Linked DNA regions of Armatimonas rosea. The protein of the gene in region 1 interacts with the protein of each later gene in a pairwise test. Links are inferred from orthologs where the notes say so. Each region holds a gene or a part of one and is shown in the gene's direction. Other genes may lie near its edges. The genes, in order: HNQ39_RS16220 and grpE.

Evidence for each region.
Region 2: the proteins of HNQ39_RS16220 (region 1) and grpE interact in binary tests that used the Escherichia coli proteins (3 or more experiments, as listed by UniProt). The link is inferred for Armatimonas rosea from one-to-one orthologs.

The regions. Positions count from the first base shown.
Region 1 is NZ_JACHGW010000003.1:251,259-257,383, forward strand. The notes cover bases 2,148-5,146. They hold HNQ39_RS16220 (Nramp family divalent metal transporter), read left to right. Parts: upstream 2,148-2,946; coding sequence 2,947-4,347; downstream 4,348-5,146. Other genes in these bases: HNQ39_RS16210 (metal-dependent transcriptional regulator), read left to right, coding at 2,148-2,168; HNQ39_RS16215 (prepilin-type N-terminal cleavage/methylation domain-containing protein), read left to right, coding at 2,165-2,950; HNQ39_RS16230 (sigma-70 family RNA polymerase sigma factor), read left to right, coding at 5,017-5,146. Outside these bases: HNQ39_RS16195 (alpha-galactosidase), read right to left, coding at 1-870; HNQ39_RS16200 (response regulator), read right to left, coding at 875-1,252; HNQ39_RS16205 (response regulator transcription factor), read right to left, coding at 1,271-1,654; more of HNQ39_RS16210, read left to right, coding at 1,728-2,147; more of HNQ39_RS16230, read left to right, coding at 5,147-5,571; HNQ39_RS16235 (hypothetical protein), read left to right, coding at 5,568-5,831; HNQ39_RS16240 (PspA/IM30 family protein), read left to right, coding at 5,972-6,125. UniProt on the Escherichia coli protein: H(+)-stimulated, divalent metal cation uptake system. Involved in manganese and iron uptake. Can also transport cadmium, cobalt, zinc and to a lesser extent nickel and copper. Involved in response to reactive oxygen.
Region 2 is NZ_JACHGW010000003.1:381,568-387,569, reverse strand. Bases 381-3,256 are described here. They hold grpE (nucleotide exchange factor GrpE), read left to right. Parts: upstream 381-1,450; coding sequence 1,451-2,062; downstream 2,063-3,256. Other genes in these bases: HNQ39_RS16795 (S41 family peptidase), read right to left, coding at 2,427-3,256; HNQ39_RS16800 (META domain-containing protein), read left to right, coding at 2,075-2,446; HNQ39_RS16810 (hypothetical protein), read left to right, coding at 1,184-1,441; HNQ39_RS16815 (TIGR02452 family protein), read left to right, coding at 381-1,167. Also shown: HNQ39_RS16820 (zinc ribbon domain-containing protein), read left to right, coding at 1-285; more of HNQ39_RS16815, read left to right, coding at 319-380; more of HNQ39_RS16795, read right to left, coding at 3,257-4,433; HNQ39_RS16790 (MgtC/SapB family protein), read left to right, coding at 4,477-5,160; tnpA (IS200/IS605 family transposase), read right to left, coding at 5,200-5,652; HNQ39_RS16780 (AAA family ATPase), read left to right, coding at 5,811-6,002. UniProt on the Escherichia coli protein: Participates actively in the response to hyperosmotic and heat shock by preventing the aggregation of stress-denatured proteins, in association with DnaK and GrpE. It is the nucleotide exchange factor for DnaK and may function as a thermosensor.

The DNA.
Region 1 (6,125 bases):
CTCGTCTTTGACAAACCAGTCCGGGTGCTGGGCAAAGAGGCGTGACTCCCGCTCGGCGATAAAGGGGGCGACCCAGAGTGCGGGCTCGAAGCCCTTTTGCGCGATTGCCTTGAGCACGGTCTGCACCGAGCCGCCAAACGCCTTGCCGGTGTCGAGCCAGTCGCCCATGTACGGCTGGTAGCCATCGTCGATCTGGATGTAGCGCAGGGACGGAAGGTGTCTCGCGGCCCACTCCAGGTTGTCGTAGATGTTCTTGTCGGTGACCTCGGGGCCGAAGCAGTACCAGGAGCACCAGCCAGTCGGGACGGGATTGTGGCGGAGGCGAGGGTGGTGCTTGGAGATTGCGCCCGTGAGCTTGTCTAGGAGTGCCTCGCGATCGGGGCCGGTGAGGGCGAGAAACTCCTCTAGCTCCCAGTGCTCACCGGGCGCGATGGTGCGGTTTTCCGTGTCGAGCGAGATGCGCAGACGGACGGTGTCGAAGCTAAAGCGACCGATAAAGCGCTTGCAGGATGCAAAGCCCAGCAAGACACGCTCTTGGTTCTGCGGAGCGAGCATGAGCATCCCATAGCCCGTGCGTAGGCCCTCCGGCTCCGGGATTTTGTAGTGCGTGCGGTCCGGGTAGTGGCCCACGTCGGTGGGGGCTTGAAGGGTTCCCGCGAGCTGGCTGAGCATCTGGAATGCCTCGCCGTAGAGAGGCGTGCTGGGGGCGAGCCCATGCGCCAGGTCAAAAAGCACGACTTCGGGGACGGTGATCGGGGCGCTGGTGGGGTTGGTGAGCGTGGCACGACAGGTGCTTCCGTGCCACATGCGGGTGAGGGTCAGACCGGCCGGAACCGCAAAAGCGCTGGTTCTGAGGCGCTCTTGCAGCACGGCGCTACTCCTTCTCGCTAGTCAGCATCCGCCCCACCCAGACCCGAAGCTCATTGGGATCAAAGGGCTTGGTGAGGTAGAGATCGGTGCCCTTGATGTAGCCGCGGGTGATATCGTTCTCGCTGGAGCGGGCCGTGAGCAAGATCACGGGCAGCTTGACCAGCTCCGGGCTCTGGCGGATGTGCTCGATAAGCTCAAGGCCGTCCATCTCGGGCATCATCACATCGGAGATCAGCAGGTCGTAGTCGTTTTGCAGAAGGCAGGTGAGCGCCTCGTGTCCGCTGGCGGCAGTATCGACCGTGTAGCCCGCTCGCTCCAGGTTCACTTGGAGAATACGAGTGATACTGTCCTCGTCGTCAACGGCCAGAATGCGTTTGGTCATAGTGGTTTCTCTGAAGATTTAGCTTGGTAAGATGCGCTCGACAAAGGCGACGAGCTCGGCAGGATCGAAGGGCTTGGTGAGGTAGAGATCGGTGCCGCTGGTGTAGCCATGCACCATGTCGTCCTCACTCGTGCGTGCGGTGAGCATGATGACCGGAAGGTCGCTGAGCTTCTCATCCCGGCGCAGGGCCGCGACCAGCTCGTAGCCATCCATCTCGGGCATCATGATATCGGTGATCAGGAGGCTCGGGCGCTGGAGGAGCATCTGGCGCAGAGCATCCGCCCCCGATACGGCGGTGGTGACTTGGTAGCCATGACTCTTAAGGTTGAACTCAATCTGCCGAAGAATGTGGGGATCGTCTTCCACAACAAGAATCGGCAGCGCGTCGACGGTCTGTGACATTTCTTGGCATTGTACCGAAGAATCTGGCGAAGCGCAGTAGAGAGTGATAGAATTCACCCTGGTTAAATTAACTATGGTTAACTTTGAACGCGAGAGACATCTAGGGAAGGCGACAGGCGATATGCTCAAGGCGATCCACGCCCTCCAGAGCGATGTCACGCTAGCTCCCCCCTCGGCGATTGCGGAGCGGACGGGGACATCGCGTGCCTTTGTGACCAAGATGCTCCAGAGCATGGATCGGGAAGGGCTGGTCTGCTACACCCCCTACAAAGGTGTCCGCCTTACTCCGGATGGCGAGCGCCTTGCCCGCGAGCTCTCCCGGCACCACCGGCTCTTGGAGCGCTTTCTGACCGATATTCTGGGCTTCACCCCCGATGGGGCCCACGATGAGGCCGAGCGCCTGGAGCACGTGATCTCCGAGGAGTTCGAGGAGCGTCTCGCGGCCTTCCTGAACCACCCGACTACCTGTCCCCATGGCTCCCCGATCCCAGAACACGAAGGAGAGACGAAATGAGACGAACCTTTACACTGATAGAGCTCTTGGTGGTAATTGCGATTATCGCGATCTTGGCGGCGATCCTCTTCCCCGTCTTTGCCCAGGCACGTGCCAAGGCGCGACAAGTCACCGCCCTGAGCAACCTCAGGCAGATCGGCACAGCAGTGCTGATGTACCTCCAAGACTACGATGAGGCCTTTCCCATGACCATGGACACCCAGAGTGGGACTCCCCAGACGGTCTCCTACTGGGCGATCCAGAACTACCACGGCGCGATCGATCCCTATATCAAGATGGGGAGAGGCCAACAAAACAAACAAAATGTCTGGTGGGACCCCTCCGACCCGGATCGGAGTGTTGCCGCGATGTGGGGGAGCTTTACCGACAATGGGTTTCTCACGGGGACACCTCGGACTCTGGCAGGGATTAGCGCCCCCGCGGCCACGGTCTACGCAACCCTCCGCGGCGACAACTGGAGCCAGCTGGTGGGGGTTACACCACCGGTTCCCCTTCCCACGACCGACCATCCGTTCTGGGAGAGCGAGTTCTTCGACATGTGCCTCGATCCCTGGGACCCCACCAACAACATCAGCAGTCCCTACCACTGGAGCAAGGGTAAGGCGCTTCCTCCCTGCTCCCTCTTCCCGACGGCAGCCCCCTGTGGCGACTGGGACCTGCAGATTGCCAAGAAGCGCCACAACGGGCTGGCTCTGTTTCTCTATGCCGATGGCCACGCGAAGGCACAGCCCTTTGAGCGAACCTGGCGCACGACCGACGACTCCGATTGGGACCTACAATGAGCTCTCCTGAGACAACCCTTCCTTCACTTCCCGAGGCCTTCCGCAGTGTGGCTATCCCCAAGACGGGCACGGGCTGGCGGCGCCTGCTGGCCTTTGCTGGACCCGGGTATCTGGTAAGCGTCGGCTACATGGACCCCGGAAACTGGGGCACCGATATCGCGGGGGGGGCAAAGTACGGCTACCAGCTGCTCTGGGTCATTCTTGCGAGCAACCTCATGGCGATCCTGCTCCAGACCCTCTGTGCCCGCTTGGGGCTTGTGACCGGCAAGGACCTCGCCCAGGCCTGCCGTGACTACTACAAAAAGCCCGCCGCGGTCGCGCTCTGGCTGCTCTGTGAGGTGGCGATTATCGCCTGTGACCTGGCGGAGGTGATCGGGAGCGCGGTGGCGCTGAACCTCCTCTTTGGTATCCCTCTTCTGTGGGGGGTACTCATCACGGGCCTCGATGTCTTGCTCCTGCTGGGACTGATGCGCTTTGGCTTCCGCAAGATCGAGGCGCTCGTGGTGACTCTTGTGGGAACCATTGCGCTGTGCTTCGCCCTCCAGCTGTTCTACGCTCACCCAGACTGGGGCGGTGTTGCGCGCGGCCTCGTCACCCCACAGCTCCCCGATAAAGACGCTCTCTTTATCGCCTTGGGGATTCTTGGTGCAACCGTCATGCCCCACAACCTCTACCTGCACTCGTCGATTGTCCAGACCCGTGCCTACGAAAAGACCGACTCCGGCCTGCGCGATGCACTCCGTGGGGCGACACTGGACACGGTGCTCTCGCTGGGCATGGCCTTCTTTGTCAACGCCGCGATCTTGGTGGTTGCCGCCGCCGCGTTTCATAGCGCAGGAAAGCTCGATGTAGAGGGACTGGAGGAGGCGCATGTCCTGCTCAAGCCCATGCTGGGAGGAGCCGCCGCCACGGCGTTTGCGGTCGCGCTGCTTGCCAGTGGACAGTCCTCGACCATTACAGGAACCCTGGCGGGGCAGATCGTGATGGAGGGCTTCCTCAACTTCCGAATCGCGCCCTGGCTCCGGCGGCTCATCACCCGCACACTGGCGATCGTCCCCGCGATGGTCTTGATCGCCGCCAGTGGAGGCAAGAACACGGTTGACCTGCTGATCTTCTCCCAGGTTGTGCTCTCGATGCAGCTCTCCTTTGCGATCTTCCCTCTTCTCGCCTTCACGTCGGATCGACGACGAATGGGGGAGCATGCCAACCCCCTCTGGCTCAAGCTACTGGGCGGCATCGTCTGCACCCTGATCGCCGGACTCAATATCAAGTACCTGATCGATAGCCGCGGTCCCGTCTTTGTCCTGGGAGGAGCCGCCGCGATTGCCGCCTTTGCCGCTTGGGTCACGTGGGGCTACAAAGAGAAAAACGATCTTGCAAAGCCTCCACAGGCATGATAAACTTCCCCTCGCACACCACTTTTTTAAGTGGTCTGTAGGCCGCCTTAGCTCAGTTGGTAGAGCATCGGACTGAAAATCCGAGTGTCACTGGTTCAAGTCCGGTAGGCGGCACGTTGAAAATCCTCCCAGGTATTTGGGGGGATTTTTCTGTTTTTGCTGGTATAATCTGTCATAAAAACAAAAGTTTGTTCTTGTGGTAATCCCATACCCTTTAAGGCGGTAATTGGTGGTGTGGAGCGGCAGCTTAAGAACCGCCGTCGTTGCCTCAGCTGCTCACCATTTCAAGGACGGAATAACCGAGACTTAGTGACAGTGCTCGGACGAGAACGATCGCCTGGTAATGAGAAGTACCGACGGTGGCAAGAGAAGGCGCGGCGGGAACGAAAGGCACTGCTTGTAGCGCAGTGTGGTGGGAAGTGTGCCACATGCGGCTATGATCGCTGCGTGGCTGCACTAGAGTTCCATCATCGTGACCCTACAACAAAGCGGTTTAATCTTGGGAAGGACAACTTGCTCAAGGCTTGGTCACTTGTCTTGGCCGAAGCACAAAAGTGCGATCTGTTATGTGCGAACTGCCATCGTGAGCTTGAGGAGCGTCTGCGTCTTGAGGCGCAGGAATCTTGGGACGCAGGGAACTTTTCCGAGATGTTGAATTGTTAGCCTGATATGACATCTTCTGTACGTGACGACTATGCCCGTATGGCGCGTGGGTGTGAGTCGACTTTGATCGCCACCGCACGGCGCTTGGTGCGCGACGACGACCGGGTGCTGGACTTGGTGCAAGAGGCGCTTGTGCGTGGCTACGAGGCCTTTCGTGCAGGGAAGTTTGTGGCGGGGGGAAAGCCTTGTGCCTGGCTTGCTCGCATTCTGACCAATCACTTTATCAATGAGTGGCGTCGTGAGAAGAAATGGGGGGCGGGTGTCACGGTGGAGGATGTCACGGCAGGCGGGGAGATTGGCCCCGAGGCGACCCGAACCGCGAGCGCCGATATGCTTCTGCTCGAGGCCACGCTAGAAGAACCCCTCGAAAAAGCCCTCGCTGAGCTGCCCGATGCCCTCCGCCTGACCGTGATTCTCGTGGACATGCAGGAGCTGAGCTATCAAGAAGCGGCGGAGAGGCTCTCGGTGCCTGTGGGGACGATTCGCTCACGGCTGGCCCGGGCGCGCTTTCAGCTCGCCGAGCGCCTGCAGGTATGGGGGAGAGAGAGGGGCCTGGTATGAAAAGCACGAAACCCTGTCCGCACATGACAACACTGCTCTCGGCGCTGGCAGACGACTCGCTCCAAGGGATTGCCCGCTGGTACACACAGAACCACGCCCAGCGCTGTCCGGGGTGTGGAAGCGCCCTCAGCGACCTGCGGACGCTGCGGGAGCGTATTCGAACTCTCGGGGTGCCTGCGGGGGAGACCCTGCAGCTCTCGGCGGAGCACTGGGAGCGCCTGGAGGCAGCCTGGGAAGAAGTCGATAAAACGGGAACCTGAGGCTAGTGCTCTTGCGTACCGAAGTTTAGAAATATCTGTCTGGTATAATTTCACATGCAACCGAACGCGCTCTGCCAGTGTCGGATAAGCCAGTACAGAAAACGCGCCGCTAGCAAGTGCGCAGGAGAGAGTGAACAATCATGTGGAAGCGATTCCTTGCGGTAATCCGATCCTGGTTCGGAGCCGGTCTTGACAAGCTGGAGGATCCTGGGATCCTTTTGGATGACGCCAAGCGCCAGATGCAAGAGATGCACGCCCGAAACCGCGAGCGTGCTGTCGTTGCCATCACCCAGA
Region 2 (6,002 bases), 130 kb from region 1 along the record:
GCGGCCGCGACCTTCCGCCTCAGCTACCGCGAGGTCTCCAGCCGCTACGGTCATCAGGTCTATCGAACGCTACGGGTCGCGGGCCGCAGTGGCGGGGCGACACTGGATAGCTACCAGGTTCCCACCGACATGGGAGCCCTCGACGGTTTCTTGGGCGGTGGCTCGCAGCCCCTTCTCGCGCCCAGCACCGATGAGGCCGCCGCTCTAGGGCGCTTCCTGGCCCATATCACCGGCTGGCCGCTTCTCGACGCACCAACCCAGGCATGGCGATCCGGCGGTTTTTAGCAAGCTGCCCTCGGGAAACTATATTGGTGTGTTATGAACGTTAAACTTGCAATCGCAGCCAGAGAAGCGCTGGCAATCCAGGAGCGCGGCTGGTACAAGCTCCCCAATGGCACGACTGTCTCTATCGAGAGAGCTCTCAAGAAGGCCTGTGATGGCACTCAGCTCTATCTCCCCGAGGACTTCGACACGCTGTGGGAGGCGCTGGGTGAGCAGAGCGTGCTCTGCGAGACTGAGGTCACGGTAGAGAATGCCTCGACTCTAGAGGCGGCACGGGAGCTCCGAAAGCGCTACGAGCGGGTGGCTCTGCTGAACTTCGCGTCGGCGCGCAACCCCGGCGGGGGCTTTATGGGCGGCGCACGGGCACAGGAAGAGAGCCTCGCGCGGGCATCGGGGCTCTATAGCTGCCTGCGCACCCAGCCGGAGTTCTACGACTACCACCGTGCGCTGCGCTCCTGCCTCTACTCCGACCGGGTGATCTTCTCCCCCGATGTGCCGGTCTTCTGCGATGACCACCACCACGCGCTGGCGCAGCCCTACACGGTCTCGATGCTCACCAGTGCAGCGGTCAATGTGGGAGCGCTGGAGAAGAACGAGCCCCAGAGCCTGCGCTTTGTCGAGGCCACGATGGCGCGCCGGGTACGCATGGTGCTCGCGGTGGCGGCGGCGCAGGAGACCGAGGCGCTGGTCTTGGGAGCTTGGGGCTGCGGGGTCTTCCGCTGCGACCCGGAGCTCATCGCCCGCCTCTTCGCCGAAGCCCTCGCCGAGCCGGAGCTCAAAGGGCGTTTTCAGAGGATAGTCTTTGCGATCATGAACCCACGCAGCGGCCCCGATAAAAATATCGCCAGCTTTGAGTGCTCCTTTGGCGTAACCGCAAGCGCCTAAAAGCCGTTGCATCAGCATGGGCGACTTAACCGATCCGCGGCTGATGTACCTCAAGGCCGTGCTCTTTCTCGTGGCCGGGTGCGGCGCGGTCGCGGGCATCCTGGTCGAGCTTCCTAGCGGGCGTGTGGCGGCGCTCCTGGCGATCGGCATCTGGGCGTTTTGCCGGCTGTACTACTTTGCGTTCTACGTGATCGAGAAGTATATCGACCCGAGCTATAGGTTCGCGGGGCTCGTGTCGTTTCTACACTATCTGATCCGTCGAAAATTGCGGTAAACTAGGGGCGTGTTTTCACGTTTTAAACGCGATAAAAATTCCAACGGAGACGCCATGACCGACGACAGCACTGCCCAGACCGGGTCTGGGGCGGAGTTTGATGCCGATAGCGCACCACCTATGACCGACACGGAGGCAGGAACCTCCGATGTGGCTCAGCTTCAAGCCCAAGTGGAGAGCCTGACCGCGGAGCTCGACGCCGCACGCACCGATTTTCTTCGCGCCCGCGCCGATTTTTCCAACCTCAAGCGTCGCACGGAAGAGGAGCGCGAGGGGCTCAAGGGCTACCTGATCGAGGATATCCTGCAGAAGCTCCTCCCCATTCTCGATAACTTTGAGCGCGCGCTCATCGCCGCCTCCCAGACCAGCGACTACGACAAGCTTGTCGTGGGGGTCAATGCGATCTACAAGCAGTTCGGTGAGGCACTCGCCGGTGAGGGCGTGATGGTGATTCCGGGAACCACCGGCACCCCGTTCGATCCCAACCTGCACAACGCTGTCCTCCGCGATGAGAACAGTGACCTGCCGGAGAATACCATTGTCGAGGAGCTTCAGCGGGGCTACCTGCTGGGAACCAAGGTCCTCCGTCCCACCTTAGTGAAAGTCGCCACCGGCGGCTAGGAGTAAGTCGATATGAAAATAAAGATGCTTGCCGCGGCCTGTCTGGTCCCGGCTCTTGTTCTCTCCGTGGGCTGTAAAAAACCCACGCCCGTGGGGAAGTGGTCGGGGAACTTTAACAGTATCCCGGCGACCTTTGAGTTCAAAGAAGGCGGTCAGATGTCCGTCTCCGCCTCGGTGATGGGCCAGACCGCCAATCTCTCGGGGACCTGGAGCGCCGATGGGGACAAGCTCACCACGAGCCTCACCAGTGCCAACCCGGCGATGATCCTCAACATGATCCCCGCCGACAAGCGCCAGTCCACAGGGACATTCAAGATCGAGGGCGACACGCTGACGCTCACCAATGCGGGCAAGAGCCAGCCGCTCACCCGTGTGAAAGAATAGCGCCCAGCGCTGCCTCAAGCACCTCATCACGGCCCGCCTGGAGACCTCTCCGGGTGGGCCGTTTGCGTAGCGCAGGCATCACGCCGACCCCTGCCACCTTGGTGCCCTCCGGGAGGCGGACATCTTGGCCGGAGAAGCGCACGACGATCCCATCGCTTAGGAGCAGGTTCGTCACATCCCCCACCGCCCCGGCCGTTGGGGAGCCCACCAGCAGCGCCCCGCAGGCCTTGAGAAACAGCACTGTGTGCTCGGCCTGGCTCTGCGTGCGCTCGTCGATGAGCACCGCCACCCTCCCACGGTAGCGCCGCTGGGTCGTGCGGCGGGGGAGAGTCTGGTCAAAGACCTCGTCCAGGTGCCGCCCCGCGAGCTCGCCATCCTCCGGGGGCAGCGCCACCGGCCGGTGGAAGCGCGCCGCAATCAGCGGCTCCGTGGGTGCGAGGTAGGGTGCCAGCTCCCAGGCTGTCTCTTCCACATAGCCGCGTAAGTCGAAGATCAGGCCGGGTGCCTGGCCAAAGTGCACAAAAAAAGGCGCAATTTCGGGGCGGGTCAGGCGGTCGAGATCGGCGTAGACCACGCCCCCCTTCAGAACACGCACCACCTCGCCCTGACGCTCCTTGCCATCGGAGGGCAGGCGTGGGACAGCCACCTGACGTCCCCCTTCCAGCGTGAGGTTTGCCAGGCTCCCGCGTTGCCCGAGCAGCACGCGGTTGTTGAGGTAGTTCTCCCGGGCCTGGGGGGTCCCGGCAGCCAGGTAGGGATCGAGCTGGGCCCGTCGCACGGTCAGCGGCACGCCCTCCACCGCCACCACCGCATCCCCCACCTTCAGCTCACTGGCCCCACGAAGCGCCACGACAGTCGCCTTGCCCTCAATGGTCTGTAGGCGCACCGCCGCTCCCACGCTCCCAAAGAGCAGGCTGTCCAGCGGGGTCACGGTGACGGCGTGGCCATCGCGAGTCAGTCGCAGGAGCTGGCGCACGGCCTTGTGGAACGTGGGCGCGTCCCCGGCGGCCTGTACCTGGGCCAAGAACCCTGGCCACGCCCGCTCCAGCTCGGGCTGCAGGGCCACGCGGTGGGGATGGAGCAGCCAGAGCGCACTCCAGAGCCGCAGGGCCGCGTGCAGGCGGGTTGTGGGAGGAACGAGGCGTGGCTGCCCCGACGGCAGGAGTGCGCTCGTCCCCTTACGCTCCTCAGAGGGTAGGGCAAGGTTCGCGGCTAGCCAGGCACGCGCCTCAGGGAGGGGGTCGCGGGTGGGCTGTAGCCTGGGTAGCTCGGTGAGCCCCGTTCGGACACGGAGGGTCGGGCCACCAGGAAGGGTGACAGTCGTGGTCGGAGCCCAGGGCTCTCTAAGTGGGACCTCCCCCTCACACAACAAGACCGCCTGACCGAGCTGTGCCAGCGCGAGGACAAACGGCGGCACGGGGCTCTGGGGGCTCAGCACGACCGCGGTCAGCGGCCAGCGCGCCAGGGAGATGACAGCCGCACGCCCCACCCAGCCGGTGCGAAAGTTGCCGGTCGCGCTCTGTGCCTCGGGGACCTTGCCGTAGTGGGCGCGCTGCCAGAGAGCGGGCTGGGCGATCCCATCGGTGAGGGTCGCAAGGCGAGCGGCGGCACTGCGACGTGGAAGCTGAGCCGTGCGCAGGTCGAGGATCGCCGCAGGAGCCCGGCTCGCCTGGGCGATAAACCCTGCCAGGCAGCGCTCGCCCTCCGGGGTGAGGAGCCAGCCCACATCGGAGAGGGTCAGGAGCGGCCAGCCCTCGGCGGTGGTCGCGGTGTAGCCGGGAGTCGCGCTCTCGGGTTGTGGCTCGGGCTTGGAAGTAACCACACCGGTCCATGGGTCGTCGAGCACGCTCAGCCAGCGCCCCAGGGTCTCCGGGTTGGGGGCACGGAGCACCTCGGGGAAATAGGCCTCCGTTGCCTCCGCCCAGCGCGCACCCGCACGGGGATGGAAGTAGGTCACCGTGGCGTAGAGCTTCGCCAGTTCAAGCATGGTCTCAGTATAGCTTCTCCCCATGGTACGGTACAATTGTCGAATGAGTTTGCGTCCGCCGTGGGACTTTTTCCTTCAACCGCAGGCCCTGTCCTTCTACACCGAGGCGGGCTATCTCATCCTGGCCTCGCTCCTTGGGGGCTTTATCGGGGCGCAGCGGGAGGCGACCAACCACTCGGCAGGGCTCCGCACGCACGTTCTGGTCTGCCTGGGGGCGTGCTTGCTCACCCGAATCCACTTCCCCAGCGGCGACCCGGGGCGGATCGCAGCCCAGGTGGTGACCGGTATTGGCTTTCTGGGGGCGGGCGTGATCCTGCGCCGCGGGCTCTCGGTACGGGGCCTGACGACCGCCGCGACCGTCTGGATCGTCGCCGCGATCGGGATCGCCTGTGGTGCGGGGGGAATCTACCCGGCCACCGCCACGTTCACGACTCTCTTGGTGCTCTTCACGCTGAGTGTCGGGCGCTGGTCGGAGAACCTGATCCATAAAAACGAGCGCCAGACCACGCTGACCATCACGGTCAACCGACACAAGGGTGCGGTCAGCGCAGCCCTTACCGCCCTCACCGAGGCCGGCGCGACCGTCTCCAGCTTCGAGACCGAAGACCACCCCGATGGCCGCCGGGTCTTGCTGGTGACGATCCGCATGCGCCCCGATGTCAAAGAGCAGGATGTCTGCGACGAGCTCAACAACGCCCTCCCCGATGCCACCCTGGAGTGGGTATAAGCCCCCCCGATTGGAACGGGGGGACGGGAGAGCCTCTGGCTACGAAGGGCGTTCCGCCCATAGCTCTAGGTCGGGGGTTTCTTCCCAGCGCTCCCAGAGCGTCTCAAGCGAGTGGTGCTCTTTCTGGGACTGGACATAGGCAATCGCATTCTGGCAGTGCGTGCTGCTCAGGGAGAAGGCAGAGTAGCCTTCCGCCCACTGAAAAAATGCCTCGCTGCCGAGTTGTGTACGTGCCACCGACGAAGAAACACCTTTGAGCTGGTTTAACAGTTTCGATAAAGAGAGGCTTGGTGGTTGCACCAGAACCAGGTGCACGTGATCTGGCATTCCTCCAATCGCGAGAACCGAGCATCCTAGGATCTCTGCTTCGTTCTGTATCACGCGCCAGAGGCTACGCTCCAGCTCACTACTTCGGATCAGGGGCATGCGCTTCCAGGTCGTCCAGACCAGATGCACCGCCAGCTCTGTATGATTTCGTCGTCGCTTTTCCACACCCCTATAACGGGTGAGACTCCCCAAATCTGACAAAACGCAACCAAAAAAAATTTCATGGCCGGAACGGCCTTCGTAGCCAGAGGCTCTCCCGTCCGGCCGTTCTGATCGGCGGGACTTTTACCACGCCGCCTCTCTCAGACGATACAATTCCTGTGATGACACTCAACTTCCCCCCAGTCTGCTTGATCGTTCTGTGTGGCGCGTCGGGCTCGGGCAAATCGACCTGGGCGCGGCGGCACTTTCTCCCCTCCCAGCTTGTCTCCAGCGACCAGTGCCGTGAGATGGTCGTGGACAGTGCCGCATCGCAGAGCGCCAACGACGATGCCTTTGCGCTCTTTCACCAGTGG